Linked DNA regions of Prochlorococcus marinus str. SB. The protein of the gene in region 1 interacts with the protein of each later gene in a pairwise test. Links are inferred from orthologs where the notes say so. Each region holds a gene or a part of one and is shown in the gene's direction. Other genes may lie near its edges. The genes, in order: gyrA and gyrB.

Evidence for each region.
Region 2: the proteins of gyrA (region 1) and gyrB interact in binary tests that used the Escherichia coli proteins (3 or more experiments, as listed by UniProt). The link is inferred for Prochlorococcus marinus str. SB from one-to-one orthologs.

What each region holds. Positions count from the first base shown.
Region 1 is NZ_JNAS01000001.1:356,473-359,912, forward strand. What follows is about bases 303-3,406. They hold gyrA (DNA gyrase subunit A), read left to right. Parts: upstream 303-607; coding sequence 608-3,205; downstream 3,206-3,406. Other genes in these bases: EV02_RS0108635 (GuaB3 family IMP dehydrogenase-related protein), read right to left, coding at 303-428; crtL (lycopene beta cyclase), read left to right, coding at 3,230-3,406. In the rest of the region: more of EV02_RS0108635, read right to left, coding at 1-302; more of crtL, read left to right, coding at 3,407-3,440. UniProt on the Escherichia coli protein: A type II topoisomerase that negatively supercoils closed circular double-stranded (ds) DNA in an ATP-dependent manner to maintain chromosomes in an underwound state.
Region 2 is NZ_JNAS01000002.1:734,015-737,336, forward strand. Bases 254-3,239 are described here. They hold gyrB (DNA topoisomerase (ATP-hydrolyzing) subunit B), read left to right. Parts: upstream 254-755; coding sequence 756-2,723; downstream 2,724-3,239. Other genes in these bases: miaA (tRNA (adenosine(37)-N6)-dimethylallyltransferase MiaA), read right to left, coding at 254-606; EV02_RS02535 (hypothetical protein), read left to right, coding at 2,720-3,049; EV02_RS02530 (fluoride efflux transporter FluC), read left to right, coding at 3,053-3,239. Also shown: more of miaA, read right to left, coding at 1-253; more of EV02_RS02530, read left to right, coding at 3,240-3,322. UniProt on the Escherichia coli protein: DNA gyrase negatively supercoils closed circular double-stranded DNA in an ATP-dependent manner to maintain chromosomes in an underwound state.

The sequences.
Region 1 (3,440 bases):
ATGGCAGCTTGAGGAGTCCCACTGAAAGCTGCTATACCTCCTCTCTCTTTGACCTCATTTATTCTTTGTAAAATCAATCCCTCCTTGACCGGTTCACTGTATATTTTCTGCATTAATGGAACGAAATCATTCTTCCCGACTGATGCTATTTTGTTCAATATTTCATCAGGGTTTTGATATCTTGTTTGTATACCCTCCATATTAATAACCCCTAGGGAACCTAATTTTGTAAGTTCTACAGCCGTATTGACATCGACAACACTATCCATGGCACTAGCGACAATAGGAACTTCTCTTTTGAAATCACCTATTGACCAAGAAGGATCAGTCAAATCGTAATCAACTGTTCTTTTACCAGGAACTAAAGCTATTTCATCGATGCCATAAGCCCGTCTGACTTTTTTATTTAAACCAAGTTCAATATTCACGATAATTTCCTTTTATTCTGATTAAATTAACAACTAAAGGGGTAATAAGCCAAGATTTATTCAAAAACAACAGGTTTTATTTTGATTTGTGCGTAAATGTTAGTATTTGGGAATTAAATAAATCTTTTTTTTTATTCATTATGACAATCAGCGATTATTATTAAAGAAAGGATTTTTGTATGTCTGATATTTTAGATTCCAATAACTCAGGATTAAGCGAAAATAACGACCGAATTATTCAGACTGACCTAAGAAATGAGATGTCTCGTTCATACCTTGAGTATGCAATGAGCGTTATAGTTGGACGTGCTCTTCCAGATGCAAGAGATGGATTAAAACCAGTTCACAGAAGAATTCTTTATGCAATGTATGAACTTGGTTTAACTAGCAGCAGACCATACAGAAAATGTGCAAGAGTTGTAGGAGAAGTACTTGGTAAATACCACCCTCATGGCGATACTGCTGTTTATGATGCTTTGGTTAGGATGGCCCAGGATTTCTCTATGAGGATGCCACTTATAGATGGTCATGGAAACTTTGGTTCTGTTGATAACGACCCTCCAGCAGCAATGAGGTATACAGAATCTCGTTTACAGTCCCTTACGGATGAAAGTTTATTAGAGGATATTGAATCTGAAACAGTAGATTTCGCGGATAATTTTGACGGTTCCCAGCAAGAGCCTACAGTTTTACCTGCTAGGATCCCTCAACTACTTCTAAATGGTTCATCTGGAATAGCAGTAGGAATGGCAACCAATATTCCACCTCATAACTTGGGGGAATTAATTAATGGTCTTAAATCAATAATCAAAAACCCTTCAATTGAAGATAGAGAACTTTTTGAAATAATTAAGGGTCCTGATTTTCCAACAGGTGGTCAAATCTTAGGCAGAGAAGGTATTAGAGAAACTTTCAAAACAGGAAGGGGGTCAATAACCATGAGAGGGGTAGCAAATATTGAGCAAATTAAATCAATTGGTAGAGCAGAGAAAGATGCAGTAATAATTACAGAGCTTCCATTTCAAACCAATAAAGCGGCATTGATTGAAAGAATTGCTGACTTGGTTAATGAAAAAAAATTAGAAGGTATTTCTGATATTAGAGATGAAAGTGATAGAGATGGGATGAGGGTTGTTATTGAACTAAAGAGAGATGCCTACCCACAAGTAGTTTTAAATAATTTATTTAAGTTAACACCTCTACAAAATAACTTTAGTGCTAATATCCTTGCTTTAGTAAAAGGAGAGCCCACAACACTTTCACTCAGGAAAATGTTAGACGTTTTTCTAGATTTTAGGGTTGAGACAATAAGGAGAAGAACAGCATTTTTATTAAAAAAGGCAGAAGAAAGAGATCATATTGTGAAGGGTCTTCTATTAGCCTTAGATGCTATGGATGAAATTATAAATTTAATAAGATCAGCGAAAGATTCAATATCAGCTCGAGAAAAATTACAAAACGACCATAAATTATCTGCCATACAGGCAGATGCAATTCTGCAAATGCAATTAAGAAGATTAACAGCACTTGAAGCTGATAAAATCAAAGGGGAACATAATGAGTTAACCCGAAAAATCAACCTATATCAGCAAATATTAAATAGTAAAGAAAGAATTTTTGAAATTATTCTTGAAGAAATTAATAAAATCGATGAAAGATTCTCTTCTCCTAGGAAAACAGAAATACTGGATTTAGGCGGCGGATTAGATGATATTGATCTCATAGCTAATGACAGATCCGTAGTTCTATTAACTGAAGCAGGTTATTTAAAAAGAATGCCTATTAATGATTTTGAATCTACCAGTCGTGGTTCAAGGGGTAAAGCCGGCACAAAAACCAAAGAAGATGATGATGTGAAATTATTTATAAGCTGTAACGATCATGATACTCTTTTGCTTTTCAGCGATAGAGGAGTGGCTTACGCTCTCCCAGCATATAGGGTTCCTATGAGTAGCAGAACAGCAAAAGGAACTCCATCAGTTCAACTTCTCCCAATTCCAAGAGAAGAAAAAATAACTTCATTAGTTGCTGTGGATTCTTTTGTTGACGATCATTATTTATTAATGCTCACCAAAGCTGGCTTTATAAAAAGAACTGCACTTTCTGCTTTCTCAAAAATTCGCTCAAATGGACTAATAGCAATTAATCTTGAGGATGGAGATGCCCTAACCTGGGTCAGGTTATCAAAAGAAGGTGATAGTGTTTTAATTGGATCTAAAACAGGAATGGCGATTCATTTCAGACTAGATATTAATGAATTAAGACCTCTTGGTAGAACAGCAAGAGGGGTTAAATCAATGAACTTGAGAGAAGGAGACAATCTAGTTTCTATGGATGTTTTAACATCTAATTTGGTTGATCAATTAGCTAAAATTGACGATCTCACAGAAGATCTTGATGATGATGTTGAGGAAAACTCTTCAGATGGTCCATGGGTATTAATAGCCAGCGCATTTGGACTAGGAAAGAGAGTACCTGTAGCTCAGTTTAGATTACAAAAAAGAGCAGGCATGGGTTTGAGAGCAATAAAATTTAGAATTAAAGATGATCAGCTAGTTTGTTTGAAGGTCCTTGGCGAGGGAGAAGAATTACTACTTGTGACCGAAAAAGGTGTAATAGTAAGAACAAACGCAGATAAAATCTCTCAGCAATCCAGGGCAGCTACAGGAGTAAAATTACAAAGATTAGATGACGGTGATCATTTATCGGAAGTGGTATTGGTACCTCGTGAACAAATAGAGGAAAAAGATCAACCTAGCTCAATTGAACAAAATTAAAAGCCTTATAGTTACCTAAATAATATGGAAATACTTGATATTTTAATTTTAGGTTCAGGTCCTGCGGCATTATGTTTAGCTTCAGAATTAGCCAAGCAAGATCTAAATATTAAGGGAATATCAACAAAATCTCCAAATGAAAAATGGGAGAATACATATGGTATTTGGGCGTCTGAGTTAGAGGAATTAGGGTTAGAGTCCTTGTTATCTCACAGATGGTGTAAAACAGTTAGTT
Region 2 (3,322 bases), on another replicon or contig:
AATTCTTTCTTTTAAATTATCTCTATCTAATCCAAGCTCTAGGATATTCCAGTTAGGCGATTTTTGAACTTTCAGAGTTGACAAAGGTTTACCCGTTACATAAAAGACTTCTAAAGCTCTGATTGTTCTAATTTGGTCAGCAAAATTGATTTTTTTTGTTGATAATGGATCACAATTTTTTAATAGGTCCCAACATTTTTCCTGACCAAGTTCTTCTAATTGTTTTCTGAAATTATTTTGAGGAGGGACATCTGGTACAAAAAATCCTTTTGTTATTGAGTTCATATACAACCCACTTCCTCCAACAAGAAAAGGTAAATTATCTTTTTTAATTTCACCCTTAATAGATTTTTGAGCAATTTCTTGAAATTGTTTTACATTAATTGGATTGATTGGTTCCTCAATATCTATTAAAAAATGCTTTATTTTTTTTTGTTGGATTCTAGATGGCTTGGCTGTTCCAATATCCATGGACTTATAAATTTGTCTTGAATCGATATTGTGTATATGAGTTTTAAAATATTCTGCAATTTCAATAGCTAATTCTGTTTTGCCACTTGCGGTAGGCCCAATTAAAATTATTACATGAGGTAGAGACGGAGACATATGAATTTCTGAAGAAAAAAAAATTAGCTATATAATTAAAGTGATTAAATTTTTCATTGAATTCGAGCCTTTATCTTTTTGCGGTGGTAAGTTTAATGAAATACCTTTTAAAAATAACATTTTAAAAGTCTAATATTTTTTTATATTAAATGAGTGAGGACAAAAGATCTAATAAAATCTCAAATGATTATGGTGCGGAACAGATACAGGTTTTAGAGGGGTTAGAACCAGTTCGTAAACGCCCTGGGATGTATATAGGTTCAACAGGACCTAGGGGATTACACCATTTAGTATACGAGGTAGTTGATAACTCGGTTGATGAAGCACTTGCAGGACATTGCGATCACATAGAAATAGTTCTTCGAGCAGATGGCTCTGCTTTAATTTCTGATAATGGCCGAGGTATTCCAACAGATATTCATCCAAGAACAGGGAAAAGTGCCTTAGAAACCGTACTAACTGTACTTCATGCAGGAGGGAAATTTGGAAGTGGTGGTTATAAAGTTTCAGGAGGTTTGCATGGAGTAGGAATATCTGTAGTTAATGCTCTTAGCGAATGGGTTAATGTGACTGTTTATAGGGATGGAAGCGAATTTAATCAAAGATTTGAAAAAGGTGTATCAAAGGGTGAATTGGAAACTAAAAAGCAGATTGGCAAATCATCTAAGAAAGGAACAACTATTTGCTTTAAACCCGACAAAACGATTTTTTCTGGAGGAATTGAATTTGAATATGCTCTTCTTTCATCTAGATTAAGGGAGCTCGCTTATCTTAATGGTGGAGTAAAAATTGTCTTTAGAGATGAGAGAAATACATTATCAGATGGTTCTTTTAAAGAAGAAATTTACCTGTATCAAGGAGGTATTAAGGAATATGTTGAATATATGAATGCTGAAAAAGATTCTCTTCATAATGAAATTATTTATGTTGACTCACAGAAAGAAAATGTATATGTAGAAGCAGCTTTACAATGGTGTTCAGATGTATATTCAGATAATATTTTAGGATTCGCAAATAATATTAGAACTATTGATGGAGGAACTCATATTGAAGGGCTAAAAACTGTTTTGACAAGAACTTTTAATAATCTTGCAAAAAAAAGAGGCAAAAGAAAAGATATTGAAAAAAATTTAGCAGGCGAAAATATTAGAGAGGGTTTGACTGTTGTTTTATCAGTAAAAGTTCCAGATCCCGAATTTGAAGGGCAAACAAAAACAAAATTAGGAAATACTGAAGTACGGGGAATTGTGGATTCTCTCATTGGGGAGGCTCTCACAAAATATATGGAATTCAATCCTGGAATTTTGGACTTGATTCTTGAAAAAGCAATTCAATCATTTAATGCAGCAGAAGCTGCGAGAAGAGCTAGAGAATTAGTAAGAAGAAAAAGTGTTCTAGAAAGTTCTACATTACCGGGTAAATTAGCAGATTGTAGTTCTAGAGATCCCTCAGAATCAGAAATTTATATAGTTGAAGGAGATTCAGCAGGTGGCTCTGCAAAACAAGGACGAGATAGAAATTTTCAGGCTATTTTGCCTCTAAGGGGTAAAATTCTTAATATTGAAAAAACTGACGATACTAAAATTTATAAAAACACAGAAATACAGTCATTGATAACAGCTCTAGGATTAGGGATAAAAGGAGAGGAGTTCGATGAGAACTCTTTGAGATATCACAGAGTTGTCATTATGACGGATGCTGATGTTGACGGTGCTCATATAAGAACTTTATTGCTGACATTTTTTTACAGATACCAAAGAGAACTTGTTGAGAAAGGTTTTATATATATTGCTTGTCCCCCTCTGTATAAAGTTGAAAGAGGTAAGAATCATAATTACTGTTATAACGAGAATCAATTAAAGGATACAATTCAAGGTTTTGGAGAAAATGCAAATTATAATATCCAAAGGTTTAAGGGATTAGGTGAGATGATGCCAAAACAATTATGGGATACAACTATGAATCCTCAAACGAGGATGATGAAAAGGGTTGAAATCGAAGATGCACTTGAAGCTGACAGAATATTCAATATATTAATGGGGGATAAAGTTGCACCACGAAGAGAATTTATTGAAACTCATAGTAGCAACTTAGATATGAAAACTTTAGACATATGATTAATAATGTTCTCAAGAATTTTTGTTTAATAACTTTTGCATTAATTGCTCCAATTACATTACCTGCAGGTGGGATCCAAAAAAGTTTTAATCATAATGAGTTTCCTAAAAATAAAAATGAAATTATATTGAGTTCCAATATTTCTCTTTATTCTTGTCCTGAGATTTATGCTAAAGAATTATTAGTTCTTGATGTAGGTACAACTTTATCAGTATTACGTAATTGGAAAGTCAGCAAAGATGAAACTTGGGTTAGGGTTGAATTATATTCTAATAAATTTTTAGATGATCCTAATAAGATTTCAAAAGGCTGGATAAAAATGTAAATTTTGGATTTTAGTTCAATAAGTATAATTTTACTCGGTAGTACTTTTGGATTAACACTGAGAACATTCATACAAAATAATTTTAAAAAAAGTATAGGTTTTGATATTCAAAATACTTCAATAGTAAATTTTTTATCATCTTTTTTATTAGGAATTTTAGTAGCTTTAAATTTTATTAATAACGAAATATTAGTTTTATTTTATAGTGGATTTTTAGGATGTTTTAGTACATTTTCTTCTTTTATATATCAACTATTTGAATTATTTAAAAAG